One region of the Clostridium cellulovorans 743B genome, then DNA from elsewhere that is predicted to be linked to it. Evidence: predicted binding sites of a transcription regulator. Region 1 holds the regulator's gene; each other region holds the start of a gene.
The links. The regulator Rex, encoded in region 1, represses fermentation and respiration genes when NADH is low (regulators of the CRP and FNR family bind a similar motif). The targets are predictions, from matches to a motif close to ATTGTTAANNNNTTAACAAT.
Positions count from the first base shown of each region.

Region 2: a site for Rex is predicted at 2,891-2,910, ahead of adhE (bifunctional acetaldehyde-CoA/alcohol dehydrogenase). Genes of this name have one in related genera too.
Region 3: a site for Rex is predicted at 8,033-8,052, ahead of CLOCEL_RS01120 (acetyl-CoA C-acetyltransferase). Genes of this name have one in related genera too.

Region 1 is NC_014393.1:3,657,468-3,668,578, forward strand. It holds gene gltA (NADPH-dependent glutamate synthase) at 1-711, opposite strand, end outside; gene CLOCEL_RS14890 (3-hydroxybutyryl-CoA dehydrogenase) at 1,163-2,011, opposite strand; gene CLOCEL_RS14895 (electron transfer flavoprotein subunit alpha/FixB family protein) at 2,067-3,083, opposite strand; gene CLOCEL_RS14900 (electron transfer flavoprotein subunit beta/FixA family protein) at 3,104-3,883, opposite strand; gene CLOCEL_RS14905 (acyl-CoA dehydrogenase) at 3,902-5,041, opposite strand; gene CLOCEL_RS14910 (short-chain-enoyl-CoA hydratase) at 5,054-5,836, opposite strand; gene CLOCEL_RS14915 (redox-sensing transcriptional repressor Rex) at 6,264-6,887, opposite strand; gene CLOCEL_RS14920 (ABC-F family ATP-binding cassette domain-containing protein) at 7,051-8,967, shown strand; gene CLOCEL_RS14925 (helix-turn-helix domain-containing protein) at 9,215-10,036, opposite strand; gene CLOCEL_RS14930 (PadR family transcriptional regulator) at 10,223-10,534, opposite strand; gene CLOCEL_RS14935 (ABC transporter ATP-binding protein) at 10,701-11,111, shown strand, end outside.
Region 2 is NC_014393.1:2,839,227-2,850,337, reverse strand. It holds gene glmS (glutamine--fructose-6-phosphate transaminase (isomerizing)) at 522-2,351, shown strand; gene adhE (bifunctional acetaldehyde-CoA/alcohol dehydrogenase) at 3,068-5,677, shown strand; gene CLOCEL_RS12015 (hypothetical protein) at 5,989-6,612, shown strand; gene CLOCEL_RS12010 (YukJ family protein) at 6,739-7,452, opposite strand; gene CLOCEL_RS12005 (phosphodiester glycosidase family protein) at 7,740-8,657, shown strand; gene CLOCEL_RS12000 (bifunctional glycosyltransferase family 2/GtrA family protein) at 8,684-9,688, shown strand; gene CLOCEL_RS11995 (methyl-accepting chemotaxis protein) at 9,812-10,795, opposite strand; gene CLOCEL_RS11990 (FIST signal transduction protein) at 10,812-11,111, opposite strand, start outside.
Region 3 is NC_014393.1:271,712-282,822, reverse strand. It holds gene CLOCEL_RS01150 (ABC transporter ATP-binding protein) at 1-27, opposite strand, end outside; gene CLOCEL_RS01145 (MerR family transcriptional regulator) at 79-843, opposite strand; gene CLOCEL_RS01140 (pyridoxamine 5'-phosphate oxidase family protein) at 1,078-1,554, opposite strand; gene CLOCEL_RS01135 (DUF6273 domain-containing protein) at 1,666-2,280, opposite strand; gene CLOCEL_RS01130 (helix-turn-helix domain-containing protein) at 2,403-3,383, opposite strand; gene abc-f (ribosomal protection-like ABC-F family protein) at 4,036-6,060, opposite strand; gene CLOCEL_RS01120 (acetyl-CoA C-acetyltransferase) at 6,825-8,003, opposite strand; gene CLOCEL_RS01115 (LysR family transcriptional regulator) at 8,242-9,132, shown strand; gene CLOCEL_RS01110 (class I SAM-dependent methyltransferase) at 9,235-9,870, opposite strand; gene CLOCEL_RS01105 (flavodoxin family protein) at 10,430-11,083, opposite strand.

The DNA of each region.
Region 1 (11,111 bases):
TCCTGCTCCAGCACCTATAAATATGGCATCAAAACCTTTTTCATTTAAAAGACTATCTAATGTAAAGTCTCTACCTATAGTTACACCAGTTTCTATTTTTACACCTACTCTTTGAACTTTTTCAATTTCATGTTTTACAATAGTCTTCTTTGGTAATCTAAATTCAGGGATACCATGCATTAAGATACCTCCTGGAACATCCATTGACTCAAATATCGTAACTTCATAACCAAGCTTTGCAAGATCTCTAGCACAAGTTAATCCAGCTGGACCACTTCCTATTACTGCAACTTTCTTACCATTAGCTTCTTCTTTATCTAAGAACTCACAATTATTTTCTCTTGCCCAGTCTGATACAAATCTTTCAAGGTTACCTATAGATATTGATTCACCTTTTATTCCTAGTACACAGTTTCCTTCACATTGTTTTTCTTGAGGACAAACTCTGCTACAGATAGCTGATAATGCACTGTGTTTATCTATAATTCTTGCCGCTTCTTCATAGTTCTTTTCCTTTATAGAAGCTATAAAATCAGGAATCGACATATTTACAGGGCAATTTGCTTTACATTTAGGATTTTTACAATTTAAACATCTTGATGCTTCAGTTAAAGCACTGTCTTCATCATATCCTGTACAAACTTCATTAAAGTTCGTAATTCTATCTTCTAATTTTTCTTCTCTTGCTGGTGTTCTTTTAAACCTATCCATCTATTCTTCCTCCATAAAAGCTTATTTATTTTTTATCTGATGTCTATCCATTACATTAGTCTCATTATTAGTATTGAAAAACTCTAGTAAGCCCTAAAATGCCTTATACTATTCTTTTCTATCAAATCTGAGATTAATCATTGACAGAACTCTAGATTAAGTTAGTTAAGTTTAAATGGTAGATAAGCCACCTCTAAACAAAATTTCACTTGATGATATTATATCATTCCTTTATCCTTCTGCACAATTACAAAGTATTCTATAAACACTAGAATTCATACTTCAATTATAACTTTACTAGTCACTAGTTCCATTATAAAATTTCGCCAATAATTTAACTGACTAAATCTTAGGATTACTTCTAAATTATTTATTTCTCTATAAAAAAACCGCCACAATTAAGTGGCGGTTTTTAAAGCAAACAATAAATTATCCTTTATTGTTGTTATTATTATTTTGAATAATCGTAGAAACCTCTACCTGATTTTCTTCCTAACCATCCAGCTCTTACGTACTTCTTAAGAAGTGGGCAAGCTCTGTATTTTGGGTCACCAGTTTCAGAGTATAGTGTATCCATGATAGCAAGAACTATATCATTACCGATAAAGTCTGATAATGTTAGTGGTCCCATTGGATGGTTAGCACCAAGCATCATAGCTTTGTCGATATCTTCAACTGAAGCAGTTCCTTCAGCTAAAACAGTGATACCTTCGTTTATCATTGGGATAAGAATTCTGTTAACAACAAATCCTGGAGCTTCAGCAACTTCAACTGGTTCCTTAGCGATAGCTAAAGTTAATTCTTTTATAGCATCGTAAGTTTCTTGAGAAGTTGTGATACCTCTGATGATTTCAACAAGCTTCATAACTGGAGCTGGGTTAAAGAAGTGCATTCCTATAACTTTATCAGCTCTTCCAGTAGCTGTAGCAACTTCAGTGATTGATAATGATGAAGTGTTTGAAGCTAAGATTGTTTCTGGCTTACAAACTTTATCTAATTCAGCGAAAATGTCTTTTTTGATTTTCATATTTTCTACAGCTGCTTCAATAACTAGGTCACAATCAGCAACGTCTTCTATGTTAGTTGAACCTGTGATTCTAGTTAAGATTTCTTCTTTAGCTGCTTCTTCCATCTTACCTTTAGCAACTAATTTTGATAAGTTTTTGTTGATTCCGCTAAGTCCTCTTTCGATGAACTCATCCTTTATATCTCTTAAAACTACTTCGAAGCCTTTACTAGCAAAAGCTTGAGCAATTCCTGATCCCATTGTACCAGCACCGATAACACATATCTTTTTCATGTGAATAAGCCTCCTCTAAATTATATATTTATTATACCCAAAAGTTCCTTAGAAATTATGCTTGCTCTTTAGCAGCCTTTATTTCATTGATTAATTCAGGAATGATTTTGCTATAATCTCCAACTAACGCAAGGTCAGCCATCTTCATGATTGGAGCATCTGCATCTTTGTTGATAGCAATGATGTATTCAGCATCTTGCATACCAGCTGTATGTTGGATAGCACCAGAGATACCAACAGCTATGTAAACTGAAGGTCTAACAGTTTTACCAGTTTGACCAACTTGAACATCTTTGTCGATCCAGCCTTTTTCAATAGCAGCTCTTGAAGCAGCAAGTTCTCCGCCTAAAACAGCAGCTAATTCTTTTAATAAAGCTACTCCTTCGCTTGTTCCTATACCTCTTCCACCAGCAACAAGAATCTTTGATTCACCGATGTCAACAGCTTCTTTTTCATTTTTAACAACTTCTAAAACTTTAGTTCTGATGTCACTAGCTGAAATAATAGCTGAATCTATGTTTTTGATTTCTCCAGCTCTAGCTTCATCATATGATAATTTTCCGAAAACACCTGGTCTTACTGTAGCCATTTGTGGTCTGTGGTCAGCACAAACTATAGTAGCCATTAAGTTACCACCAAATGCTGGTCTTGTAGCTAGTAAGTTTCCGTTTTCTGCATCTATGTCAAGAGCTGTACAGTCAGCTGTTAAGCCTGTGCCTAATCTTGCTGCTATTCTAGGTCCTAAATCTCTACCTACGAAAGTAGCTCCGATAAATAATACTTCTGGTTTGTTTTCATTTACTAAGTCACAGATAACTTTTGTATAACCATCTGTTGTAAAGTTAGCTAATAATTCGCTGTCAACTGCTAAAACTTCATCAGCACCTTGAGCAACTAAATCTTTTGCTAAGTTTCCTAAGTTACTTCCTAATAAAACTGCAACTAATTTTGTATTTAATTTTTCAGCGATATCTTTACCTTTGCCTAAAAGTTCTAGTGAAACCTTTTGAAGTTCCCCGTTTCTTTGCTCAGCAAATACCCAAACGCCGCCTTTATAATCTGCAATATTCATCCTTTATCCCTCCTACTTTATTAAATGTAGTGCTTTTCTTTTAATTTTGAAACTGCATATTGAGCAGCTTCTTTAGCTGGTAAGTTTTGAATTTCTCCAGCTTGTTTAGCTTCTTTAGTTGAAGACTTCTTAACCTTTGTAGGTGATCCTTTTAAACCGATAAGGGATTTGTCAACACCGATATCATCAGCATTCCAAATTGTTACTTCTTTTTTGAATATTTCAAAAATGTTTTTAGCATTCATATATCTTGGGTTATTTAATTCTTTAATAGCTGTTAATAAACATGGAGTTTGAACTTCGATTATTTCGTATCCATCTTCTAATGCTCTCTTAACAGTTAATTTGTTTCCATCAGCTTTAACTTCTTCTACGTAAGTTACTTGTGGAATATCTAAATGTTCAGCTATTTCTGGTCCAACTTGAGCTGTATCTCCGTCAATCGCTTGTCTTCCAGCAAAAACTATATCATAATCTAATTTCTTTATAGCAGCTGCTATTGTATGAGATGTAGCTAATGTATCAGCTCCACCAAACGCTCTATCAGTTATTAATATTGCATCGTCAGCACCCATAGCTAAAGCTTCTCTTAAAGCAACTTCAGCTTGTGGAGGTCCCATTGAAACTACAGTGATTTTAGCACCTAAGTTTTCTTTTAAAACTATTGCTTCTTCTAAAGCATGTTTATCTTCTGGATTTATGATTGATGGAACACCATCTCTAATTAAAGTTCCTGTTACAGGATCTATTTTTACAGCAGTTGTATCTGGAACTTGTTTTAAACAAACAACTATATTCATTCTGCCAGTCCTCCTCTATTATTTAAATATGTTGCCAGCGATAACCATTTGTTGAACTTGTGAAGTACCTTCGTAAATTTCAGTTATCTTAGCATCTCTCATCATTCTTTCAACTGGATATTCAGCAGTGTATCCGTATCCGCCGAATAATTGAACTGCTTTAGTAGTTACATCCATAGCAACGTTAGCAGCATGTAATTTAGCTCTAGCAGCTTCTACTGTGTATGGAAGACCTTGATCTTTCTTCCAAGCAGCTAAGTATACTAAATATCTAGCACTTTCAATAGCAACTTCCATATCAGCCATCATCCATTGTAAGCCTTGGAATTTATCTAAACTTCTTCCGAATTGCTTTCTTTCTTTCATGTAAGCTTTAGCTTCGTTGAATGCACCACCAGCTATTCCTAATGCTTGAGCAGCAATACCTATTCTACCACCATCAAGAGTTTTCATAGCTATACCAAAGCCTTTTCCTACTTGTCCTAATAGGTTTTCTTTTGGAACTACACAATTTTCAAATATAAGCTCAGTAGTTGATGAAGCTCTTATTCCTAATTTTTCTTCAACTTTACCGATTGAGAAACCAGGGAAGCTTTTTTCAACGATAAACGCAGAAATTCCTTTTGTTCCTTTTGATCTATCTGTCATAGCAAATACTATGAAAGTTTCAGCGTATCCACCGTTAGTGATGAATATTTTTGAACCGTTTAGTATGTAGTTATCTCCATCTAAAACAGCTGTAGTTTGTTGTCCAGCTGCATCTGTACCAGCACCTGGTTCAGTTAAACCGAAAGCACCTAATTTTCTTCCTGAAGCTAAGTCTGGAAGGTATTTTTTCTTTTGATCTGGTGTACCAAATTGGTTAACAACAGCAGCACAAAGTGAAGTGTGTGCAGATACGATAACTCCTGTAGTACCGCAAACCTTTGATAATTCTTCAACAGCTATTGTGTAAGATAGATTGTCTCCACCTGCTCCTTCAAATTCTGTTGGAAATGGAATACCTAATAAGTTTAACTTAGCCATTTTTTCTACTGTTTCAACTGGGAATCTGTGGTTTTTATCGATTTCTGCAGCTATTGGCTTAACTTCATTTTCTGCAAATTCTCTAACCATCTTTTGGATAAATTCTTGTTCTCTAGTTAATGCAAAATTCATACTATAAACCTCCTATCTATTTTTGAAGCTTTTATCTCTTTTTTCTACAAAAGCACTCATACCTTCAGTTTGGTCTTCAGTTGAGAAACACTCACCGAACACTTCTGCTTCAAAGGCTAATCCTGTATCTATATCACATTGCATTCCTCTATTTATAGCTTCTTTTGAAAGCTTAACTGCAACAGGTGCTTGAGCTGCAATAGTGTTAGCTAATTTTTTAGCAGTATCTAATAATTCTGCTGGATCATGAAGACTATTTACTAGTCCTATTCTTAAAGCTTCTTCAGCTTTAACAACTTTTCCTGTATAGATTAATTCTTTAGCCATACCCATACCTACTAATCTAGCAAGTCTTTGAGTACCACCAAATCCTGGAGTAATTCCTAGTCCTACTTCTGGTTGACCAAATCTAGCAGTTGTTGATGCTATTCTAATGTCACATGCCATTGAAATTTCGCATCCACCACCTAATGCAAATCCATTGATAGCAGCGATTACTGGTTTGCTTAAAGTTTCAATTTTTCTGAACACTCTGTTTCCAAGTTGACCAAAAGTTCTTCCTTGAATAACTGTCATTTCTTTCATTTCTGTGATATCAGCACCAGCAACAAAAGCCTTTTCACCTGCACCAGTTAATACTACAGCATATATGTCTGCATCGTTTTCGATATCAGTAAATGCTGCGTCTAAATCTTTTAGTGTATCGCTGTTAAGCGCATTTAGGGCTTTTGGTCTGTTGATAGTTACAACAGCAATATGTCCTTCTTTTTCTAAAAGCACATTTGTTAGTTCCATGGATAATCCTCCCACAATCATATTTGTTATTAAATTAACAATTTAGTATAGACTAATCTTTTTTGAAAGAGATAAAAAAATATCCCTTTTGTTATTAAATTAACAATTTAGTGCAGACTAATCTTTTTGAAAAAGATAAAATTCTCCTTTTCTTACATCACTTCTTCCATTATATCTTGTCTTCATAAATATTTCAACAATAATTTACATTGCATAGCCATTGATAAACTTGACTTTTTAAATGATTTCCAGGAGTTTTCTTGTATACAAATCATAAAAACTCCTGGAATATTCATCTCCGTAATAGATGAAGATTCTTTGTTAAAAATTTATACATTACAAAATTATAGTTTCCTATTATTTATAAACTTTTAACTTAGAGTATACTAAAGATATCTTATCCTTTTTATTGTCTCAAAAATCTTCGTTAACTATTCATCAAACAGCTAAGTGTTAATAAACTTTCACTTAAATGAGCATTTTCTATTTTAACGTCCTTTGATGGAACAAGATCAACAGGGGCAAAATTCCAAATTCCTTTTACTCCATTATTGCATAGAATATCACAAATTCTTTGAGCTGCATTTTTAGGTATGCATAATATACCAATATCTATACTATTCTCTTTAAGGAATTCTTCTAGTTGGTCAACATCTTGAACCTTAATATCCCTAAGTTTCAAACCGATAAGTTTTGGATTAACATCAAATATACCAGTTAAATGAAAACCTGACTTTTCAAAATTATAATTAGCAATAGCTTGACCAATGTTTCCTGCACCAACAATTATCGTTTTGTATTCCTTATTGACTCCTAAAATATAACTAATCTGATTGTACAATTCTTTTACATTATAGCCATATCCCTGTTGCCCAAAATCACCAAAATTATTTAAATCTTGTCTAATTTGAGAAGCAGTAAAGCCAATCTTTTCACTTAGTTCTCGAGAAGATATTCTATCTACATCATTTTTAATTAACTCTCTTAAATATCTATGGTATTTGGGAAGCCTTCTGATTACTGCCATGGATATCTGTTTCTTCTTCTCCATTATGGCACCTCCTACAAAGTAACTCGTTTTTGTTAAAATTAAAACAACTTTTATTTTATCAGATATTTTCAATAATTCAAAGTCATAGTTAGTATTATTTTCAAAAGAGTTATTGAGTACTATAAGGTTATTAGTTATAATTTATTTTGGGAAGGTGAACAAAATGATCGTATTAAGCTGCAAAGATATTACAAAGAGCTATGGAATAGATGTTATATTAGAAAATGTTACCTTTGGTATTAATGAAGGAGAAAAAATTGGATTAATTGGTGCTAATGGAGCTGGTAAATCCACTTTATTTAGGATAATCGGTGGAGAACTAGAGTATGATAGCGGCGATGTTTTTATAGATAAAGATAAGAAGATAGGCTATCTTTCACAGCATTTATCTTTAAATACTACTTCTACAATATACGAAGAATTACTTTCAGTGTTTCAAGATCTAGTTGATATGGAAAATAAACTTTCAAAACTTGAAGTATCAATGGCAGAAGCTTATGATCCTTCAAAAGAAGACTATCATAATAAGCTTATCCATGACTATACTTTATTAAATGAATTATATATAAATAGAGGCGGTTATACCTTTAGAGGAGAAATCTCTAGAGTTCTAAAAGGTTTAGGCTTTAATGAGGATGATTTTTCAAAGTCTATTGATATATTAAGTGGTGGCCAGAAAACCCGTGTGGCTTTATGTAAGCTACTTTTAATTAAACCCGAAATATTACTATTAGACGAACCGACAAACCATCTTGATTTAGATGCCATTGAATGGTTAGAAGAATATCTTAAAAATTATAAAGGCACAATGCTTATTATATCCCATGATAGATTTTTCTTAGATGCTATTACTAATAAAACTATGGAAGTTGCCAATGGGACTACTCAGCTGTTCAACGGTAACTACACCCAATCTCTAGAGCAAAAGAAAAAGCTTTATGAAGAACAACTTAAAGCTTACAATTTGCAACAGGATGAAATAAAAAGGCAAGAAGAAATAATAAAAAAATACAAACAATTTAACAGAGAAAAAAGTATTCGTGCCGCTGAAAGTAGGCAAAAAGCTTTAGATAAAATTGACAGAATCTCTGCCCCTACAAAGGAAGGTAAGGCTGCTAGAATTCAATTCTTTACTCAAATAAAAAGTGGTAACGATGTAATTCATGTTGAAGATTTGAGTAAAGCTTATGGTGAAAAGCAATTATTTAGAAACATCTCCTTTGATATGCACCGTGGCGATAGAACTGCCTTAATTGGGGAAAATGGAAGAGGAAAGACAACTTTATTTAGAATACTTTTAAACGACATCAAGGCTGATGCTGGTTCTAAGGTACTAGGAAAAAATGTATTCGTAGGCTACTATGATCAAGAGCAATCAGATTTAGATGAAAGTAAAACAATTATCGATGAAGTTTGGGATGACTTCCCTGAGCTTACAACTACTGAAATCAGAAGTGCTTTAGCTGCGTTTTTATTTAAAGGCGAAGAGGTATTTAAAGTTATCTCAACCTTATCTGGCGGTGAGAAATGTAGAATAAATCTTTTAAAATTAATGCTGTCGCAAAGCAATATGCTTCTACTAGACGAGCCTACAAATCACCTTGACATAGCCTCAAGAGAAGCTTTAGAAGATGCACTTTTAGGTTATGATGGAACAGTTTTAGTTATATCCCATGATAGATATTTCCTTAACAAGGTAATAGATAAAATTTTTGAACTTAAAGAAGAAGAATTAACTGAGTACCTAGGCAACTACAGTTACTACATGGAAAAGAAAACTAACCCTTATCGTTTTGAACTTGAAGAAGAAGCAAAAGGCAAGACAAAAACTCAAATAATTCAAGATAAGAAAAAGCGTAAGGAAAAAGAAAAAGCTGAAAAAGAACTAAAAAACAGAGCTAAAGCTATCGAAAAGGAAATAACAGATTTAGAGGAAAAACTCTCTAAACTTACCGAATATCAATGTCAGGAAGAAGTTTACTCTAATATAGAAAAATCTAGGGAAGTTGACAACGAGATATCTAGTATTAAAGAAACTCTTGAAGCCTTATATGCGGAATGGGAAACATATATGGAATAAATCAACTCCCACCTCACTTCAAAATTAATGTACTCCACTTCTTTGTCTTAGGATATTTTGATACTATAGAAAACCCAAAGGGGATATATAGCTTTAATTAATCAAAGCTATATATCCCCTAATACTTATATAATAAATAATAGTCTCTATATTTAATTTACGTAGCTTATAACATGTGATATATTCTAATCTAATTTACTGAAAACAGTTCTTAACCTTATTAATTGTATATATTTCAATAAAGTTTCTAATCCATTAAGAAAATCTCTTTCTTATTTTCCCTAGTAACATTAATAGTATTTTGTAAATCATCAAGAAGCTCATTATAGCGAATATTATTACCAAAAATTTTTGTAGCTCCTACTCTCATAGATACAGGAATACCTTGTCCATTATAATCAATAAATTCTCCGTTACTTTCAAGAACTGTTTTTGCAAGATTCTCCGCTTCACTAGCTTCCGTTAACCATGTTACAAGAGCAAATTCGTCTCCTCCGATACGAAACAACATCATATCTTCTTTTGCAACTGTATCAATCCTCTTCAAGCATTGGAGAATTACTTTATCTCCAAATTCATAGCTTATTTTATTAATTTCTCCAAAGCCAACAATATCAAAACATAAAACATAAGTATTTTGATTTTCTTTCAAAACCTCATAAAGTTCAGAAATCTCTACTTTCTTTCCCGTCACAACATTACCTCCATTATATTCAAGAATTAACTTAGGAAATATACCGGTAAACTTCCACTGATTTTTAAACTTTGATGGTGATATCCCCCAAAGTTTTGAAAAGGCTCTAGTAAAAACCTCTGGAGAATTATATTGATATTTCATCGCTATTTCTGTTATAGTCATTTGAGAATTAACAATGTCCTTAGCTGCATTTGTTAATCTTCGTTTTGTTATATATTCTTTGATGCTATGATTAAATGCATACCTAAAGAGCTTTTGCAAAGATGACAATGAAAAATAACATTCCCTTGCTATATCTTCTTGTAAGATATAATTGCAGAGGTTCTCTTCAATATAGTTTATTGCCTCTATTAGTACATGAAAATTTTTCAAGGTTCACCACCTTCTTAAAAATAATAGTTTAAATCACTTAATTTCTTCTTAGATTTATACAATAACGTTATCGTAACATTAGTTTACCAAAAGAAAATTTTGTAATCTTGATTTTTTGAGCATAAATACTCTTGCTAACAAAGATTTTGATTATATTTAATGTTAACAAACTTCATGGTTTTATATTTAATCTTCCTTGATCTCCTTAAATAATTCATAGGCCTTTATTCTTGCTTCTTTTAAAACTTCATCCCCTACCTCAGTAATTGAATAATATTTTCTTATCTTTCCCTCCACATTCCTATCTTCGACCTTTAGAACTCCATTCTTCTCTAGGTTATGTAATACAGGATATAAAGTCCCTGCACTTATTTCGTAACCATGGTTTCTAAGCTCTTCTATCATCCAAGCTCCATAAAAAGGTTCTTTTTTGGCATGATGTAGTATATGTATATGTATAAATCCTAAAAATAATTTTCGTATTATTTGTTCTTGCACTGAAAATCCTCCTATGTTATCCTAAAATCATCATATCAAAATACGATATTGACTTTCGATATCTTGTTCCGCTATTAGTACATTATTTTATCAACTCAACGTACTAGAGTCAAGAAATTATACATTTGCTATATATTCTTTTATATGTGAAAGGAAAGGTAATATAATGGACGATATATTATTTCAGGCAAATAATTTAATCTATAAAGAAAACTTGGTCTATGATAATTTAATTGTTAAAAAGGAAAAGATTAATTTTATCACTGGTGAAAGCGGTAGTGGTAAAAGTACCTTTCTAAAATTATTAAATAATACTATAAGTGCAACAGCTGGAGTACTTTTATACAAGAATAAACCAATAGAACAATATGATCCTATAGCCTTAAGACGTGATATAAGCCTAGTTTCTCAAGATCCTTTTTTATTTGACATGAGTATTATAGATAATTTTAAAACTTTCTATTCCTTAAGAGATATGACAGTTCCTGAAAATGATCATGTACGCTTTTTTGCAGATTTATGCTCTGTAAATGTTTCTTTAGATCAAGATGCTGCTACTCTTTCTGGAGGAGAACGT
Region 2 (11,111 bases), 820 kb from region 1:
TGTGAGGTGTATAATACTTAGGATATAAAGAATTATAAAAATATTATTAAATTTCAGATATTTTTAAATTCATTTGTCAAATTTCTATATCTATAATATAATGTGTTGTAGGCTTTTAACTATATAACAAAGCGCCAGAACTTAAGTGAGTCTCTGAATCTTTGATTCAGTCAGACGAACTTACTCAGCGAACGGATGTGAGTCGAGCAAGTGAAAGTCTCTGAATCTTCGATTCAGTTAGACGAACTTACTCAGCGAGTGAATGAGAGTGGAACAATTGGTTCTCTGAATCTTTGGCTCAGTCAGTTAAATTTACTCGGTGAGTAAATATAAGTGGATTTTCTTTATTGGAAACACACGCTTAAGTTGACGAGGACAGGGAGAATCGAAATTTCGGCGGATGCCCTGCGGTATGGTACTACCGGAAACCTAGTGAAAAGCAAAAAGCGATTTTTGGTACAAACTCTAGGAGGTACCTAAAAGCCTTAAAACAAAATAGTTGAAAGGCAGGGAATAAAATTATGTGTGGTATAGTAGGCTATATCGGAAAAAAACAAACTTCTTCAATTTTAATCAATGGACTAAGCAAGCTTGAATACAGAGGATATGATTCAGCGGGTATTGCGGTTCTGGACGAAAATGGAAAGATGAATGTCAGTAAGAGCAAAGGTAGACTTGCAAATTTAGAGGGAAAATTAAAGGAAATGCCTTTAAATGGAACAATTGGAATTGGCCATACAAGATGGGCAACTCATGGTGAGCCATCGGATATAAATTCACATCCACATACAAATAGTAATAATACAATTAGTGTAGTTCACAATGGTATTATTGAAAACTATTTGCACCTAAGAGAATGGTTAACTTCTAAGGGATATACTTTTATTTCAGAAACAGATACAGAGGTTGTTCCTAATCTTATTGATTATTTTTATAAAGGTGATTTATTAGATGCAGTAATGATGGCTACTACAAAAATTGAAGGAAGTTACGCACTAGGGGTAGTATGCATCAATGAACCAGATAAAATTGTAGCAGTTAGAAAAGACAGCCCACTTATTGCAGGAATCGGAGAAGGTGAATTCTATATTGCTTCAGATGTTCCAGCAATATTAAATTATACGAGAGATGTTTACTATTTAAATGATAAAGAATTTGTAGTACTTTCAAAAAACGGCATAGAAATATATGATGCTGAAAAACAAAGAGTTAATAAGGAAGTTCATCATGTAACTTGGAATGCTGATGCAGCAGAAAAGGGTGGATATGAACATTTCATGATCAAAGAAATACATGAGCAACCTAAAGCTTTTAGAGATACTTTATCATCCAGAGTTGTTCCAGGTAGCCCAATTAGTTTAGATAAGATAACTCTTACTAAAGAACAAATTGAAAATATTAACAGAGTATATATAGTAGCATGCGGAACTGCATATCATGCTGGGGTTGTAGGTAAATATGTAATTGAAAATCTCGCAAGAATACCAGTTGAAGTTGATATCGCATCTGAATTTAGATACAGAAATCCAATTATAAACGATAAAACATTAATGATAGTAATGAGTCAATCTGGTGAGACAGCAGATACTTTAGCCGCACTTAGAGAGGCAAAAGCACAAGGGGCTAGAGTTATTGCAATCACTAATGTGGTTGGTAGTTCAGTATCAAGAGAAGCTGATGACGTTATTTATACTTGGGCAGGACCAGAGGTTGCAGTTGCATCAACTAAAGCTTATACTACTCAATTATTAACAATGTATATGATAGGATTATTCTTCGCTGAAAACTTAAACACAGTTTCTTCGGAAGAAATTGAAGAAATTAAGGTAGACATGCTCAAGTTACCAGAATTGGCAGAAGAAATGTTAACGCATAAAGAAGTAATGCAAAAGTTTGCTGTAAATACTTATTCTCACAAAGATATGTTCTTCTTAGGAAGAGGATTAGATTATGCTGTTGCTATGGAAGGATCTTTAAAAGTAAAGGAAATATCTTATATTCATTCAGAAGCATATGCTGGCGGAGAATTAAAACATGGAACAATAGCGTTAATTGAAGAAGGAACAATAGTTATTGCACTTGCTACCCAAAGTGATTTATTTGAAAAAATGGTTAGTAATATTAGAGAAGTAACAACTAGAGGTGCTAAAGTTCTAGGATTTGCAGCTGAAGGAAATACGGAAATTGAAAAGACTGTTGGTTCTGCAATGTATATTCCAAAGGTTAAAGATATATTATTACCAGTATTAACAGTAATTCCGTTACAATTATTAGCATATTATATTGCAGTACAAAGAGGATGCGATGTTGATAAGCCAAGGAATCTGGCAAAATCCGTTACTGTTGAATAATAAGGATAGTTGTTTTGAAATCTGTGTGGCTTTGAAACAAAGCTTGATAGCTTGAAAATTATTAATACCTAATTTAAAAAGTTGAATATAATAAGATTGAATTAAGAATCATGAGTGGAATGAAGGAGAAATCCTAAAACCATTCATGATTTTTTATTATATAAGTTTTGATAAAGAATTTTGATAGGTTATATTGATTTTTCAATATGTACATAGGATTTCGATAAAGTTTCAATGGTGGAACTTATATATGTGAATTTGTGTTTATGGATATACTATAATTTATCTTTGAAAGAAGAAGTTTAAAATTGTCAGTAAAAAATGCTCATAATTTTAAACTTATATAAATTGAAGTGAAAGAGAATATAAATTATTATATTATTAAATAGCAAATGTTAAAAAAATAACATAGACTAATCTTAGAAATCTATGAATTATAAAATTATAATATCGCTACTTGATTAATGCATTAAAGATTTATTAAAAATGTTATTTAAAATGTTTTTATGCATTTTTGATAATGATTAGGCATAATTATTATTGTTAAATTAATAACAAAGATGACTCTTGTTGTTGAAATGTACTTTTATAAATAGCAGAAATCTTTAAGAAGTTTACAAGTAATTAAATTAGCATCTACTGGATATACAAGTGTATGCTGTTTTAATATATAGGATTTATTAAATATATTTCAAAAATGAAAGAGGGGTAAGTTTATGAAAGTTACTAACGTTGAACAGTTAAAAAAAAGGATTGCGCAAATAAGAGAGGCTCAAAGGAAATTTGCCGAGTTTTCACAAGAACAAGTTGATAAAATCTTTAGAGAAGCAGCTATGGCTGCTCTAAATGAAAGAATATCCTTAGCAAAGCTGGCAGTTGAAGAAACTCGCATGGGAGTATTTGAGGACAAAGTTATTAAAAATCATTTAGCATCAGAATATGTTTACAATAAGTATAAAAATGAAAAAACTTGTGGAGTTTTAGAAACAGATGATGCTTTTGGTATTACAAAGGTAGCTGAACCAATTGGAGTTGTTGCTGCAATAGTTCCAACTACAAACCCAACTTCAACAGCGATATTTAAATCTTTGATTGCATTAAAAACTAGAAACGGTATAATTTTTTCTCCACATCCTAGGGCAAAGAAATCAACTATAGCGGCAGCTAAAATAGTTCTTGATGCAGCGGTTAAAGCTGGAGCACCAGAAGGAATAATAGGATGGATCGATGAACCATCAATTGAACTTTCACAAATTGTAATGCAAGAAGCAGATATTACTTTAGCAACAGGGGGATCAGCCTTAGTTAAGGCTGCATACTCATCTGGCAAACCGGCACTTGGAGTTGGTGCAGGTAACACGCCAGTAATAATTGATGAAACGGCTCATATTAAAATGGCAGTTAACTCAATACTTCTTTCAAAAACTTTTGATAATGGCGTCATTTGTGCATCAGAGCAGGCCATTGTTGTAATAGATAAAATTTATGATGAGGTTAAAAATGAGTTTATAGAAAGAGGGGCATATTTTTTAAAGGATGATGAATTAGATAAAGTTAGAAAAACTATAATGATTAATGGTGCTGTTAATCCAGATATTGTTGGTCAAACTGCTTATAAAATAGCTCAATTAGCAGGAATTGAGGTTTCAGAAGCAACTAAGGTCTTAATTGGAGAAGTTGAATTAATAGGGCCAGAAGAACCATTGTCACATGAAAAGTTATCTCCAGTTTTAGCTATGTATAAGGTAAGAAGCTTTGATGAAGCTCTTCAGAAGACTACCAAGCTTTTAGCTTATGGTGGAATGGGACACACTTCTGTTTTATACACTGATGAATTACTATGTAAGGATAGAATTGAAAGTTTTGGCGCAGCGATGAAAACCTCAAGAACTTTTATAAATATGCCAGCTTCACATGGTGCTGCAGGTGATACTTATAACTTTAAAGTTCCTCCATCATTTACGCTAGGTTGTGGTTCTTGGGGCGGAAACTCAGTATCAGAAAATGTTGGAGTTAAACACTTGTTAAATGTTAAGAGTGTAGCTAGAAGGAGAGAAAATATGCTTTGGTTTAAGGTGCCAGAAAAGATTTACTTTAAGTATGGTTGTTTGGGGATGGCTCTTGAAGAACTAAAAGATATGGAAAAGAAGAAGGCATTTATTGTAACAGATAAGGTTTTATATGACTTAGGCGTTCTCGATAATGTAACAAAAGTATTAGACAAAATAGGTGTTGATTATAGAATATTCTACGATGTACAGCCAGATCCAACACTTGAAAGTGCGAGAAAAGGTGCGAAAGAAATGATTAACTTTGAACCTGATACAATAATAGCAGTTGGTGGAGGGTCACCAATGGATGCAGCTAAAATTATGTGGGTTCTTTACGAACAACCTGATGTAGCCTTTGAAGATTTAGCAATGATTTTTATGGACATTAGAAAGAGGATATACAATATGCCTAAGATTGGTAAGAAAGCTACTTTTGTCGCTGTACCAACTTCAGCAGGTACAGGTTCAGAAGTTACACCGTTCGCAGTTATCACAGATGAAAAGACTGGAGTGAAGTATCCATTAGCAGATTATCAATTAACTCCAGGTATGGCTATAATTGATGCTGAATTAATGATGAATATGCCAAAAGGTCTAACTGCTGCATCAGGTATAGATGCGTTAACACATGCAATTGAAGCTTATGTATCAGTTCTTGCATCCGACTATACTAATGGCTTAGCTTTAGAAGCAGCAAGATTAATTTTTAAATATTTACCGTTAGCATACACTGAAGGAAGAACCAATATAAAAGCTAGAGAAAAAATGGCTCATGCTTCAACAATAGCAGGTATGGCATTTGCTAACGCATTTCTTGGAGTATGCCACTCTATGGCACATAAATTAGGAGCAGAACACCATGTGCCACATGGAACTGCAAATGCATTACTAATAAATGAAGTAATCAGGTTTAATTCAGTAGAAGATCCAAGAAAGCAAGCTGCTTTCCCACAGTACAAGTATCCAAATGCTAAATCAAGATATGCAAAAATGGCTGACTACCTACAATTAGGTGGAGGAACGGAAGATGAAAAGATTGAAGCATTAATAAACGCCATTGATCAATTAAAGTTAAAATTAAATCTTCCAATGACCATTAAAGAAGCTGGAGTTTCAGAGAAGAAGTTCTATGCATCTTTAGATAAAATGTCAGAATTATCTTTTGATGATTTATGTACAGGAGCAAATCCAAGATATCCATTGATAAGTGAAATAAAGAAAATGTTTATTAATGTTTTTGATAATACACAAGAGACAGTGATAAGAGAAGAGTAATTAATTAGCAAGGTTGCTATATTATAAAAAACCATAAATAAGGTGCTTACTTTAAGGAATAGCACCTTATTTTTTTATTAATGAAATATAGAAAGTATAGGGTTTCTGTATAATGTGTTAAAATATATTATGATATGCTATATTAAGTATATATTAGATTAAGTTAATTAAATAAGGTGTAAATAGGAGTATTTAATTTAAAGAATAAATATAATAAATACTTTTGATATAGAATTTTATGCGATATAAATAGATACCTTGTAAACCCTATAGTCTAATTGTAATTAATTTTAAATAGGAGAATGATTTTTATGTTAAAACAGCCATTGTCTCAACTCGTCTCAGATTATGAAGATTATTATATCAATGCATTTGATAATGAACTCTATTCCTATAATGATACAAAAACTCTTGATGAACTTTTAACAATGTCAATGTGTAATGATTATAGGTTTAAACATAGTTTAGACAAATCCAATCAATATAATATTGACAGTACTTCACTGTCTGATATGAGTAACTATTGTAAAAAAACAGATGTTCGAATTAGTTTGTTTAATTGTATTAAGTTTGATGAATTGTTAAAAATATTACATTACCCTATGCAAATTAATTTAATTACGGGATTTGAGCCTGTAGATATATATGATAGTTGTTTGCGCTTTGGTGTTAACACATCTGTAACTTTAAACCCAGATGTAGAAACTAAGAAAAACTTAACCTTACCTGATTATATCTATATTCATAATGTATCTAAAAATGGAGCACAAAATTTATTTCAAAGCCTAAGCATACCATATATGCCCAAATATCATCCTTGGGATAATAAAAAAGAATTTCCTTACCTTGAACTAAAGGATTTTCCTTATCCTTTAAATAGACTCTTACCATACCATATAGAAAATTTTCTATTTATATTTGAAGATCAATTATAAAATTACGTGTTAAAATGACCCCAGTGGAAAGCAATTTTCACTGGGGTTGAATTTATATATTTTTAAAACTCTGCTTATTTGAAGAGAGATTCTAATATTAGTTATATTATGGAAATTCACATGATTCTAATGAGGTGTTGCTATATACTCACGTACTGTTTTGTGATTACATCTATTTACAGGTCGTTCAACACGGCCTCTATCATCTGTACTCCAGGATTGAGATTGGAAGGCTATGAACATTCCTACCCAACGATTTTCTGCTTCAAAATGTATAAGAACTGCACCATCTTGCCAAATACCATCATCCTTTTGATATTCTGTATGATTTCCTTGATTCATGTGAAGGTCATGGATACCTCTGTTTGGAGAAAATCCAAAGTATTCATCGCCACGTTTTTCATGCTCATATTTTTCTCCAAAGGCATACACCATTGCACCTTTTTCTTTTGCTTCTAAAAAATATTTATTAACTTTTTCATTTAATTCATTATTTGCTCCAGCTGCTGATGCAGGCAGATCAATCATTTTTGAAGGGGCAAATAATCCACCTCTTATATAATCTATTGCTAATTCATCATGTCTATCGTGAATTCTTTTAAATCCTTCTGATAATGTTGGCAACATATCTAATTGTTCAGAATGAAAATCCTCGCCAACCAAATATAAAACTTCTGATGGCCACTCTCTAGATGCAATATTAATTGCTATTCTATAATCTTCATTATTTCCTTTGATATGAACTTCATAATGAGGAGTTTTATCATCGGTATCAGCTGGTCGTATATTCATAATTTTACCCTTCAAAACGCCATATGGATTTATTGCCACTATACTCATCTCCTTTATTTATATCTATACTACTTAATTATTATTGAGCTTAGATAACTATCTTATACTAGCAATTATTCTAATGGGAATAGAATATTAAAGTTTTCAAATGGTTTTTATGATTAATTCTTCTAATATAAAATAAATAAATTGTTTGTTTTGAAATATAAAAATTTCGAGGAAATGTGACTTTCATAAGTTCGTTTTGCTGATTTATTGATCATATTTAAGGGCAATTTAAGAAATTGATTATAGAATCAATAACATAGAAAAGTTCAAGGAGGTTTTTAGGTTTCATGAATGGGGTAAAGAAGAAAAAATTTAGAATGATTTTGTTAACGCTAATAGCACTATTTATTGTTATTGGAATGATTTTATATTTACTAGCTAATAGATATTTAATTGAACATGCTGAAAAAGTGGTAACAGTAACAACTAGTACTGCCGTGGTAGATGAGAATTATTCATCGGATGATTGGAGTTATGGCAGCGACAGTAAAACTATAAAAATTCAAAAAGTAGTAAAAGGTTCTGGAGAAGATAAAATAACTTATTATGTTGCAGATGTTAAAGTTTCAGATGCTACACAATTAGCTTCAGCTTTCGCTAAAAATGAGTTTGGAACTAATATTATTGAATATACTTCAGAAATTGCAAAAGATCAGGATGCAATTTTTGCAATTAATGGAGATTACTACGGGTTTAGATCTGATGGTGTTGTGATACGAAATGGAGTTTTGTATAGAAATGAACCAGCGAGAACAGGACTTGCATTTTTCAAAGATGGTTCTATGAAAATCTATGATGAGAAAGAAATAAGTGCACAGGAGTTACTCGACCAAGGAGTATGGAATACAGTATCTTTCGGACCTGCTTTAGTGGAAGATGGAAAAGTTATTGGAGATTTTTCTAAAGTACAGATAGATAAAAATTTTGGCAATAGGTCTATTGAAGCTTCAAATCCAAGAACTGGAGTAGGTATAATCGATGAGAATCATTTCATATTTGTCGTAGTCGATGGGAGAAGTTCTGGTTACAGTAGAGGGATGACTTTAGATGAAGTTGCACAACTTTTTATAGATTTAGGTTGTACTGAAGCTTATAACCTAGATGGTGGCGGGTCATCAACTATGTATTTTAATGGAAGATTAGTTAATAACCCTCTTGGTAAAAGTAGAGAAAGAGGCGTAAGTGATATTCTTTATATAAAATAAAAATAGGAATGAAGGAGTGAACAGCTATGAAGATCATTATTCCAGCTTATGAACCAAGTGAAAAATTTTTGGATTTAATAAAGAGAATTAAAGATTTAATGGATATGGAAATAATAATTGTAGACGATGGAAGTGGTGAAAAGTATCAAGAAATTTTTAAAGCTGCTGAAAAATTAGGGTGCAATGTACTTAGGCATAATATAAATCTAGGAAAGGGAACTGCTCTTAAAACTGCTTTTCTAGAAGTTATTAATTCAGGAGATTCAGAAGGGGTGGTTTGTGTTGATTGTGATGGACAGCATTCACCAGAAGATATTCAAAATATAGCGAAAAATATTTTGAATTATAAAGATCGTATGATTTTAGGTGTTAGAAAATTTGTTGGTAAAGTGCCTTTTAGAAGTATGATAGGGAATAAGATAATTAGAAAAATTTTCGAATTAGTTACAGGAAATTATATTTCTGATACACAAACTGGATTAAGAGGATATCCTTCATTTATGCTTCCTTGGCTTTGTAGTATTGAAGGTGAACGTTTTGAATATGAACTAAATTTGTTACTTAAGGTGAAGGAATCTGGATATAAAATTATTGAAATTCCTATTGATACTATTTATGATGGCAACAATAAAGGGTCTCATTTTAGGCCACTGTTAGATTCCATTCGTGTATTTATTCCTATGATAAAGTTTAGTGCTGTTTCACTTCTTTCTGGGGTATTGGATTTTGTATTATTATTAGGAATAGAAAAAATTCTTGGGAATCTGTTTGTTGCTGTGTTCTTATCAAGATTATGTAGCTCACTATTTAATTATGGTTGTAACCGCAATCTCGTTTTCAATAGTAAAGGAAAAGTAAACTCTTTTGTAAAATATTATTTTCTTGTGCTAGTAGTTCTTGTATGTAACTATGTTATGATGTCCTTGTTTACATCAACTCTTATGTTACCATTGGTATTATCGAAGGTAATTACAGAAGCAATCTTATTTTTATTTAGCTACATTAGTCAACGGAAGTTTGTTTTTAATTGAAAGAATATATTAGCTAAAAAAGTGTTCTATCTTATAGTAGAATAAAGATTATAAGATAGGACACTCTTCTTATACAAAATATTTAAAATGCAATGTATGTTATAAGCCATAGTAATAAAAGAATTAGAAGTCTTTAATTAGATCTTCCAATTGAATATTATAAGTAGCCATTTCATCAATGCAATCAGAAATATTCCTTGCTGATTTTATAGCGTTATTTATATGGCTTTTATTTAACTCAGATTGTTCTGTCATGGAAGTTAACATTTTTGTCATGTCTTTGACTTTTTTATCATTATCTCCAATTAATTTGATTATATCCTCTAAGCTTTCAAAAGTAGTTTTATTAGCATTCTTGATTGATGAAAAAAACTTCACTGTTTCATCAGAAATTACACTCAAATCTTTAATTCGTTCTACTCTAGTATTTATTTCAGAACTAATATTTTCAGTCTCCTGGTTTATTTCATTAACTGCAGTATTAATTTTTGTTGAAGCTGTTTTAGTTTGTTCAGCAAGAATTCTTACTTCATTAGCTACCACTGCAAAACCTTTTCCAGCTTCGCCAGCCCTTGCTGCTTCAATGCTAGCATTTAAAGAAAGAAGGTTTGTTTGGGTGGATATATTTTCAATTATATATATAAATTCATTTATTTGAGCCATTTTTTCACTCAAACTTTCGAATACTACATTAAAATTAGAAATACTCCTTGAGATTTCAAATATTTCTTCCTTAAATTTTTTTAAGGTAACATTTCCTTCTTCTATAGTTTCATCTGTGACAGTAACAAGATTTTTTACTAATTTAGCTGAATCTACTACTGAGACGTTGGATGTGGAAATTGATTCTACAATATTAGATTGTTCTTCTAATAAAGAGTCTTCTCTTTTTAAAGAATTCATTATATCTCTTACTTTAAAGTTAAAATCAGAGTTATGTATTGCTGCTTCGCTAATAGCATGATTATTAGCTGTGATTAGGGTTTCTGTTCCTTTAATTAAATTTTTATTAATAGAGTATAAAGAATCATCAGATTCTTTAGGAATATCCTCAGCAATTGTTACTGCTGTTTCAGCTAATGTTTTTTTATTTTTGAATAGTCTCATATATATACACCTACCTTTATTCGAAAACAATCATAACTAAGGTTTGATTAAAATGTCTAGTTCTTAGTTGTTCACCATAGGTCGTAAAACCTACAAATCTTGGAATGCCTTTAGCAATTACCTTTGTTAACTTATCAGTTATAAGTGTTTCTTTGAAGTACAGAGTTCTTAAGATACAATTAAACATAAGGGCAAAGTTTGCTGATGGCATAGTTTCTTTAATAAAAGCTACAGTTTTTTCTGAAACTTCAATGGGATCTAAGGGTTCTAAAACTTCAATTGTAGAGTTTTCGAGAATTTGACAGTAAAGCGAGAT
Region 3 (11,111 bases), 1.9 Mb from region 1:
AAGATTATGAACTTTTATTACTTCCATGTGCTATTCCCTCCTTTTGATAAAAGAATAACACCAGCACAAAGTCTGGTGTTAAAGTGTAGAGTCTATATTAAATTCTTTTTTCATAAATTCCAATTGCTTCAATATACTATTTGCATTTTTTTCTGCATCATTTAAGGAAGTAAGAAGTTTATCACAGGCTGTAACAATGTCCTCATCCTCTTTTGGTTTATTTATAACCTCTCTAATATCAATTTCCTTACTTTCTTCTATGGCATTAATCATTCTTAAAATTGCTGAAAGGGAATAGTTAGCACAACGTAATGTACGTATTATTTTCAATCTATTAATATCACTTTCAGTATAAACTCGATATCCATTCTGCTTTCTCTTAACAGTAAGTAAACCATTCATCTCCCAATTTCTTAATGTATCCATTGTGACCTTAAGATAGTTTGCAGTTTGCTTTCTTGTAAAAAATATATTATTCTCTTTAGCATCTATCCCTAATAAAAGCTCCTTTGACAGTTCTATGGCTTCCTCTGCATTTTTTCGCTCTTGCTTTATCTGATTTATATAATCCTTTGTACAATTAATTGCTTCTTGAAGTTTCCCCTTGGCAGATAACTTAACAACATTAATTATCTTCTTTCTAAGGCCATTTTGTAGAACCTCTACTTTAAAGGCAGTTCTTGCAAGGATAAACTGCTCTATATGATAGTCAGTAAATACTCTATAGCCATTTGGTGATCTATTCGCTTTTGGTATTAATTGAAGCTTTTCGTACAAACGTACAGTGTTGGAATGTACTCCAACTTTTTTAGCTACTTCTGCTGTTTTATATATCTTATCCATACTATTTGCACCTCCACGTTATTATCATAACACTTATAAAAAGTCTGGTGATATAGTGGAGAGTTGTATTTGTTTCTTATTGAAATTTTAAGAAGCTTATACCTTATAGATACGACAAAAACCCAACAATAAACTGTTTAATGTTGGGTTTCAGAAAACTAAGTCGGAAAATATTGATAATTATGTAGTGGTGTTTGTAGCTCTCAAGCTAGAAACTGCTTATTCTTTACGGATTTATTTGGCCGTTTTATTGATAAAATCAACTTCATACTGATATTCACCGTATTTTCTTTCGTTGTCAATAATCGTACCTTCTGTTAGAGAGATACGCAGAACAATTGAGTTCGGGTTGTCTTCGTCACCAACTTCATCGAACCAATTAAAAATTTTTTTAAATTTCGATCTGATTTCTGCATTCTTCTCGTCCTTTACCCAACCTAGATTTTCAGCAGTACCCTGTAGAGCGTACCAATCTAACCCACATACTGAAACCTCGTTGTTCTTCTCAATTTGTAGCATTTTATTCTTTTTTGCGTCGGTAGAAACATAAAATACACCATCTTCATAATAAGCGCATACCATACGGACAGCAGGACGAGGATTACCAGCAGCGCTCAAGGATAGTGCTATTGTCCCAAGGGCTATAACTTCCTCTTTGCCATTTCCACAACGTTCCTCCATAAGTTTCATTGCATTTTCATATTTACTCATTTCTAATTTCTCCTTCTTATATCTCGTGTACTTGCTTGTACACGGATTGATTTTACTTATTTTTTATGCTGTAATTATAGTCAAATCACTTTAAAGGTGACCCGAGATTTACTATTCTAGCTTTAGCCACAATGCTGGACGGACACCGCCTCTACATCTTCCTTCGTCGATGTTGCCTTTCAATATATTGTTGCCTTGGATACCTATATTACCGTCAGTCCCAAATATGTACACGGCTTTTACATTAACGCGGCCTGGGGACCGAAGCCACCACCACCAACCCCATTCTTGGCCCTGAAGTCTTGCTATTCGTTTACTGTTGTTTTTATCTTTTCTTTCAAACCAATATCTTTGATTTTTTCCTGGGTTATGCAGTTTTGAAAGACTATCACCGAAATATGTGCACACTTCCTCAAGACTTAATAAAAATATACTGTCTTTCGTATCTACTCCGCCTTTTGAACCATACCACTGATTGTCCAAATTTTTATTTGTCACCGGAATTATTCTTGCTTTATCAGTTTCGTTGAATTTCTCATAAAATTCACCATTAAGATATTTTCTTAAGGCGCAGTCAGCCCATGTTATATCTTTATAAGCATTATGATAAGGGCGTTCTTCTATAACTTCTTCGGTTATAATCAAAGCCCTATTGTTTTGTATATCAAGCACACGCCAATTATAATTGCCGAAGGATAATAATGATCCGATTTTAATATCTTCCATTTAATCACCTCTTTCTGTTTCCTTGTTATTAAATATAAACCGTTACACAGTGTTCGAATCAAGATTTCACTGTTATTTCTTTTGTGATGCTGATTCAACAGTTAGTTTTATCGATTGTATTTTTATATTCCTTCTTTTAGCTTAATGGGAAAATATCTTTGCATTTGTTTATAGCCAAGTCCCTTTTCTATGTCTTTATAGGCAGTATCTCTTCCATATTCATATAAATAAGGCATATTGAACATAACACTGCGGCCTTCGTCAAGTTCAAAATTTGTGCTTTCAATCCATCGGCGAACTTTATCTTCCACTTTGCGTAGGCTCTCGTTATCTTCGTCAATACTGACTGCCATAGCGTATAAGCCTCCTGGAAAATCAATTAATTTAAAAGGGCTTACATCAGCGTCGGTAACACCATCTTTAACGGCACATATCCATTCAGCTTTATCATTTTTAGATAGCAAGAAATCAAAACAATCGAAAATCACACTCTTATACAAATGACAATACTGCCACAATTGGTACATATATCCCCCTTCTTTGAACATTTCTCCCCACGGTTGGTCGCCGCACGTTAACGCTTTGAATGCCGGTATCCTGACAACCATTATATCTGGAATTTTTTTATCTAATTTTTCTGTTATTTCAATCAATCGGTTTATATTTGAAGGCTTGCCTATATAATCAACGGTTACCAACTGTGTTTCAATCTCTTTAGCCTTGTTATACAGCAGTTTTATATCGGAGTTGTCTGTAAAATTCACTTGTTCGATTTCACGTATAAAATCCAGCACGATTTCTTTCAACTCATGCAAAAGTGCAACCTCGTCGTCTATGTTCTGTACTTTTTTCCCCAGCACTTCTAAAACTACATCTGAACCAGAAGTATTGAAAACACGTTGAATGTCTTTTATGCTGATATTCAGCTTGCGTAAAATAAGTATTTGTTCAAGCCGCCTAACAGCATTTTCGTCGTACATTCTATATGTATAGTCATCACTTCGGGTGCTGGACAGCAATCCCATATCCTCATAATAACGCAGTGTACGAGCTGTAACGTCATATTTCCTTGACACATCTTTGATTTTGATTAGGTTGTCCATTCGTTTGCACCTCTTTTCTTAATTATCAATGCTAATTTAAGTATAAACGATTCCCTAAAGGAAGAGTCAAGAGGGTAATGCTATTTTTTGTATAAAATATAAATTTTCTCTTTTACTGAGAAACGGCATAATCATTATTTCAGATTATTAAGCTATTAGTATACTCCTCTCCATTCCTTATCCGAACTTGGAAAACCATTATTAAAAAGGAACTCCTGGTATCTTTATAATATTCACTTAGAATTATAACTTTCTATTTATCATATAGCTCTTCAAAAATTGATAAATAATTCAAATTCCTATTTGTCTAATACTTAAAATTTATTTCCACTTTTTATTGCAACATATTTTGTAAAATCATAATAACTTATGATACGTTTTTTTACGTGCAAAATTAGCCTTAGACAACTTGTATCAATGCCTAAGGCTATAATTTCATTTATAAGGAAACTCCTACTCTCTCCGTTCCTAGGAGTAAGTTCGCCTAACTAAATCTAAGATTTAGAGGCTTACTTAAGGAAACTCCTACTCCCTCCGTTCCTAGGAGTAAGTTCGCCTAACCAAATCTAAGGTTTGGAGGCTTACTTATGGTACGGTTCACCTTATCAGTAGCAAATGATAACCCATCACTTGCTGAAAGCGAAAATTCACATTAACTATTAAGATTTAACCATAATTCCATAACCTCATCCAACTCTTTGCTTAACTCCTCTTTTCTAGAATACAATTTACTAAGTTCCTCATAGTGTATATTTGAGTCAGCCATAGCCAATTCAGTCTCTTGTATTTCTTTTTCAAGATTTTGAACACTTATTTCAACCTTAGCTTTTTCTGCTTCATTCTTTTTAGTTTCATCGACATTTATTCGTTTATTAGCTTTTTTACTTTTTTTGATTTCATCATTATTTTTTAATTTATTATCCTTTTTAAGCTTTGATGTTTCATCTTCTATAGCCTTAAGCTTTAATTCCTCTGTAATTCCTTTATAGTAATCATAATTACCAAGGTAACTTTTAAAAGCATTATCTTCAATTGCAATTATCCTTTCACCTATTTTATTAATAAAATATCTATCATGAGATATGAAAAATATAGTTCCTTTAAAGTCTTCTAGAGCTTCTTCAAAGGTTTCTATTGAATCAATGTCAAGATGATTAGTAGGTTCATCCAATATCAATAAATTTACATCTTCATATAATAGCTTACCGAGCTTTAATCTTATTCTTTCTCCCCCAGATAGATGCTTTACCTTTTTAAATACACTTTTGCCATAAAACATGAATTTAGACAAGTATTCACGTGATTTTCCTTCTAATATTGAAATATCTTCTCTGAAGCATTCTAATACAGTAAGTTCCTCATCTTTAAAGATAATTTGCTGTGGCAAATATGCTACTCTTACACTGGCACCTAATTCCACTATGCCACGATCCGGCTCTTCTTCACCTAAAAGCATTTTTAGGAAAGTAGTTTTACCACTACCATTTGGGCCAATTAATGCTACTCTTTCACCAAAATTAATCAATAGATTTACATCTTTTAAAATAACCTTATCTTCAAAAGATTTAGAAAGTCCTTCAGCCTTAATTGTTTCATTGCCAGATCTTTCAGTTTCTTTAAAGCTAAGATTCATATTATTTCTTTCAAGCTTCGGTTTTTTAGTTCTTACATATTGACCTCTAGTTCGATACTCTTTGTCGCTTTCAGTGTTACTATTTTTCATTTTATCAAGTCTTTTCTGTAGACTGGCAGCTCTTTTAAAGAATTTATTATTATCTACTCTATTCGCCCAATCTCTTAACTCTTTTATAGTGTTTTGTATAGTTTTAATCTCTTTTTGCTGCTCTTTATATTGATGAATTTGTTCAAGCATATTCTTTTCTTTTTGTTCAACAAAATCAGAGTAATTTCCTTTATAGGTTTTACTCTCCATATCTTCTATTTCTACAATCTTTGTTACTACATTATCTAAAAAGTATCTATCATGAGATACAATAATTACAATACCATTGTAGTTCTTAAGATAAACTTCAAGCCATTCAATTGAATCCATATCTAGATGATTTGTAGGCTCGTCCAGTAATAATATATCTGGATTATCAATTAATAGTTTTCCAAGAACAACCGTAGTTTTTTCACCACCACTTAATAAATTAAATTCCTTATTTAAAAAGTTTTCATCTAATTTTAAGCCCGTACAAATCTTATTTAATTTTTCTTCTGTATTATATCCATCTTTAACTTCATATAATTCAACCAATTTACTATACTGTTTTAAAGCTTTTTCTAAATTATCAGTTTCTAAAAACTTCATCTCTTCTTCTAATTCACGCATTTTATTCTCTATTGTGTAAACTTCAGCAAAAGCTACTTTTAGAACATCGATAACTTTCATACCATCTTCATATTGAGGTATTTGCTCAAGATAAGCACATGTAGCTTCTCTTGGTACACAAACAAAGCCTTCATCATATCCATAACTTGAGGTTTGAGGATAACCTATGTAGTAATTCATTTGCTCTATTCCAGCTATTAGTTTAAGAATAGTACTCTTCCCGCTTCCATTAACCCCTACTATACCAACTTTTTCTCCTGCATACACTTGAAAACTTATATTTTTAAGCACAAGAGTTTCATCCATATACTTTTTTACATTAACTAACGATAATTCGAACATAAGAAATTCCTTCTTTCACCCTTATTTCTATTCCTCTTCTTAATGGATAGACAGAGAAGGTTCTTAGATATATGAACTATAGTTAATTAAAAAAACTGTAAGAAGCTCATATCTCCTTACAGCCTGAAAATCCTTTATCACTCTATATGCTTCAACAATAAAACCACATTTATATTAACCATAATGCATAAACATATATCACATTACAATGTAGAAATCTTATTAAACCATATATATTATAATTTATTAAAGTATGATATAAGCACAAATCTAGGAATGTTAATAAACTCTTTGTATTATGCTTATATAATTTACACTAAAGCTTCTTTAAAAATTTTAGCTCAATACTTCAAAATACATTGATTGAAAGTTAAAAAATATAACTTTCAAATATCCTATAAATTATAATGTTGAATTTCATTAAAGTAAGTTACCTTCTAAATGCCTTATTCCATAAAGAGCATAACAATAAAACCTAAAATAATTAGGCAAATTAAACTCATCATAAAATACATATTAAATTAAAATAATTTTGAAATTATACTTTAATCAATATTAGCAATTAGCTGGTGTCATAACTTACTCTCCCCTTTCAACATGTTTTTTTCTTTATTACGCAAATTTTCTTTCTTAAGTATATTTTATCAACTCTATATACTACATAAAACCTCATTCTTATTTCATAAAAGAGAATGAGGTTTTATGTGCTATTCCATATTGCTTATCTGATATCTTCTTTCATAAGACCTAATTAGTGATTATAATTATTCTCTTTCAACTATTAAGGCAGTACCTTGTCCTCCACCAATACATAGAGTAGCAAGTCCCCTCTTCGCATCCCTTTTTTCCATAGCATGTAGCAATGTTACCAAAATACGAGCACCAGATGCCCCTATAGGATGTCCAAGTGCTATAGCTCCACCATTAACATTAACTTTACTCATATCTAAATTTAAATCCTTAGTTATTGCTATACTTTGAGATGCATATGCTTCATTTGCTTCTATTAAATCTAAATCTTCTGCTTTTAAATTAACCTTATCTAAAGCTGCTTTTGTTGCATGAAATGCACCGTATCCCATTATCGCTGGATCTAACCCCGCTGATCCATAAGAAGTAATTTTTGCAAGTGGTTTTATTCCTAAAGCTTTAGCTTTATCTGCACTCATTATTACTAAAGCTGCTGCTCCATCATTTAGTCCTGATGCATTTCCTGCTGTCACTGTACCATCTTTTTTAAAGATTGGTTTAAGTTTTTTTAATGCTTCTATAGTATTACCGAATCTAGGGAATTCGTCTTGGTCAAATATTACTTCACCTTTTTTTGTTTTAATTACTACAGGAACTATTTCATCTTTAAATTCTCCATTCTTAATGGCTGCTTCTGCTTTTTGTTGTGATAGAAGTGAGAATTCATCTTGTTCCTCTCTTGTTATATTCCACTTTTCCGCCACATTTTCCGCTGTTATTCCCATATGATAATCATTAAAAGCATCCCATAAACCATCTTTTATCATTTCATCAACTAGCTCACCATGGCCCATTCTTTGTCCCCATCTTGCACTATCTAGTAAAAATGGTGCACTAGACATATTTTCCATGCCACCTACTACAATAGTATCAGCATCGCCAGCTTTTATAATTTGAGCTGCTAAACTTATAGATCTCAATCCTGAACCACAAACTTTATTAATTGTAAATGCAGGTATTTCTACAGGCAGTCCAGCTTTTACAGCCGCTTGTCTTGCTGGATTTTGTCCTAATCCTGCTTGAAGCACATTCCCAAAGATAACTTCATTAATTTCTTCTGGTTTAATATTTGCTCTTTTAACAGCTTCTTTTATTACTATTGCACCTAAGTCAACTGCTGGTACATCTTTTAAAGTTTTGCCATATGCTCCTATTGCTGTTCTTACTGCGCTTACTATTACTACGTCTCTCATTTTTCATTCCTCCCATAATTAAAATCTATATTGTTATTTTTTTAACAAATTCAAATATGCAAATTCATTTACTTTTATCGATAATAGAGTTATTAATAAAACTTACTTAATATGTTTTAGCTACTCTATAAATTCATATTATCAGAGGATTATATATTTGTAAAATTGATATATTCGAATTGACAATTCAATTTTATCAATATATTATTAGATTAATATATTGATCGGGGGGACATTAATGGATATAAGACACTTTAAAACCTTTAAAAGCATTGTTGAAGAAGGTAACTTTTCAAATGCCGCAATGAAATTAGGATACACCCAATCCACTGTTACCTCACAAATTCAACAACTAGAGCAGGAACTCTCAATTAAGTTGTTTGAAAAAATTGGCCGTAATATGGTATTAACGGACTTAGGAAAAGAAATGATACCTTATGCAAATGAATTACTTAATACAGTGAAGAAAATTGAGGGCATCGGTAAAGTTGGTGATAAAATTACAGGAGAGTTAAAAATTGCTGTTGCAGAATCTTTAATGTCTTATAAACTACAAAATGTATTAAGTATGTTTAAAGAAAAAGCCCCTAATGTAAAACTTAGTATGGTTTCTCTTAATTGCTATACCATAAAAACTATGTTAGCAAATGGTGAATTAGACCTTGGTTTGATGTATGATGTGGGAAGTAAAAATGAAAGTTTATCTGCTGTTAAGCTTTCTGATTTTAATGTAACTTTAGTATGTTCGCCACAATTTGAACAAGAAAAATTAGATTTTTGTGAGCCAAACCATAAAATAAATACAAGCCTTATCATTAATCCAGTTGAATCCGTTTATCGAAAAATAATTGAAAATTACTTTCTGGATAAAAACATATTACTAAACAACACAATCGAACTTGGAAGCATTGAAGCAATTAAAAAATGCGTTGCGAGTAATCTTGGGATTTCATTTTTGCCTAGTTTTACAGTAGAAGAGGAGCTTAGTAATGGAACTTTAAAAGAATTAAAGGTTGGCTGTGTAGATGCTAAAATTACAGCAATCTATGGTTATCACAAAAATAAGTGGATTAGCCCTGCACTGTCGTTATTTATTGAATTGGTGAGAGAAGATTTTAATATTATATGAGCCCTAAGGAGTACAGACAGCGCCTTGAATTTCCAACTTAGCTGGTCCAAGAAAATGTCCGCACCTCCCACTCTATTATATAAAAGAAAGAGAACCTCTCCATTATCTGGATTTGGTTCTCTTGCATTTTATCAATAAAAACTTCATTGGAGGTTTATCTTTATTATCACTATCTATTTCATCAATCTCAGAGAATTCTACAAGCCCATATTCTTCAAAATCTTTTTTTATTGACTCAGAATCATAAAAGAAGATTCTTACTCCTGGCATTGTTTCATAATAGTTTTCATCAAGCTTTTGGCCTTTTCCAAACATAGGTGCTTTTTTTGAAACTGCTGTAAATATCATATATCCACCTTGTTTTAATTGCTCATAGCAATCACTAATAAATTTTTTTCTCTCTCTTTCGTTTAATAAATGAATAAGTGCATAGCTAAATATCCCTTCATAAAGCTTATCTTCAAAAGGCATATCTCCAACTGAACCATGATAAATATTGATATTAATTCCATGTTGTTTTGCCAAATCAATAGCTGTTTTTGAGATTTCGATTCCTGTAACATTTATACCATTATCAATAAATACCTTTGCATTCCTCCCATAACCAATACCTGGTATCAATATATCTTTAATATTATTTTCAATAAAAAGATCTTTGGCAATAACAGCTGACTCTGATGGGTTAAATCCCCACATCGTTTGTTTCTCTATAAAGCTTTTTTCCCAAAACTCTGTCATATTTTATTCTCCTTAAAATATCTAGTGACAAAAGCCTTTAAACTCTTACACTGACTTAATTTTCACTTTGACTACATATATTTTTTGAATTCACTCCCTAGCTTGCTTAAACAATATTTTAACTAATCATATTATAAACTCAAATTATCTGTAATATGCCTGCTTATATCTATTGTCAGTATCAAAATATTATTATGATATATCTTTAAATCTAAAAATTATCTTTAAGCTAGTTAATCAATGTCTAGTTATAAACTGATTTAAATATACAGTAGACCATTATTACTCTGAAAACTGACTTTTCGTTATAAATAACCGTCTTTTCGTTATGGATAATTGTCGCATAACCTAGAATAATTGTCTCTATGTCACCTTTAGCAAGCTACTCATATTATTATGGAATCTCCCCTGAACCTATTTTATCTAAACCTAAAACTCCCTTGAAATATTTAGTCAAGATATCTCAAGGGAGCATAGTTAATGCTGAACGTTACTTAATTATAACTTTCTAAAAAACCTTATGATTAATAGCAAGAAAATATCGTCATAATTTAATATTCTACTTAATTAAACTTTTACCTATTTCAAATGCTTTTTCACAATCTAAAGGAAATTGAACTTTTCTATGAGCTGCCTTTTCTTCTTCAGAAAAGGCACTAGATTCATATTTTGAGTAATCATCAAATTGGTAAGTATTATTTGAATACATAACTGATGGTTTTGTAAATATACGTCCAATGGTAGATTCAGTTTTATTAAAGGTTGATAAATATCCGACATTATCCATAAAATCTTCTGCAACATTCATTGTATAAATGAATGCTATTGGCATCTTCTTCGGTGAAATTGTAGAATAATTCTTATCATACACCAAGTAAGGGAATAATAGTCTTTCTAAAAATGATTGTAATTGGCCTGTTATAGTACCAAAATATATTGGAGAACCAAAAATAACCCCATCAGCTTGAGATATTTTCTCTAAAACTTCATGAATATCGTCTTTTACGGCACATTTTCCATAACTTGTACCGCCAATTCTTTTACAGGCAAAGCAACTTTTACATCCAGTATAATTTAAATCATATAAATTAATTATTTCAGTTTCAACTTCTTTATCTTTTGCAGCTTCTTTTACTCCATCTAAAGCTTTCTGAAGTAATGTAGCCGTATTCTTATTTTTTCTTGGACTTCCATTAATAGCATAAACCTTCATAGCGACACCCCTATTTTTTTATATTTTT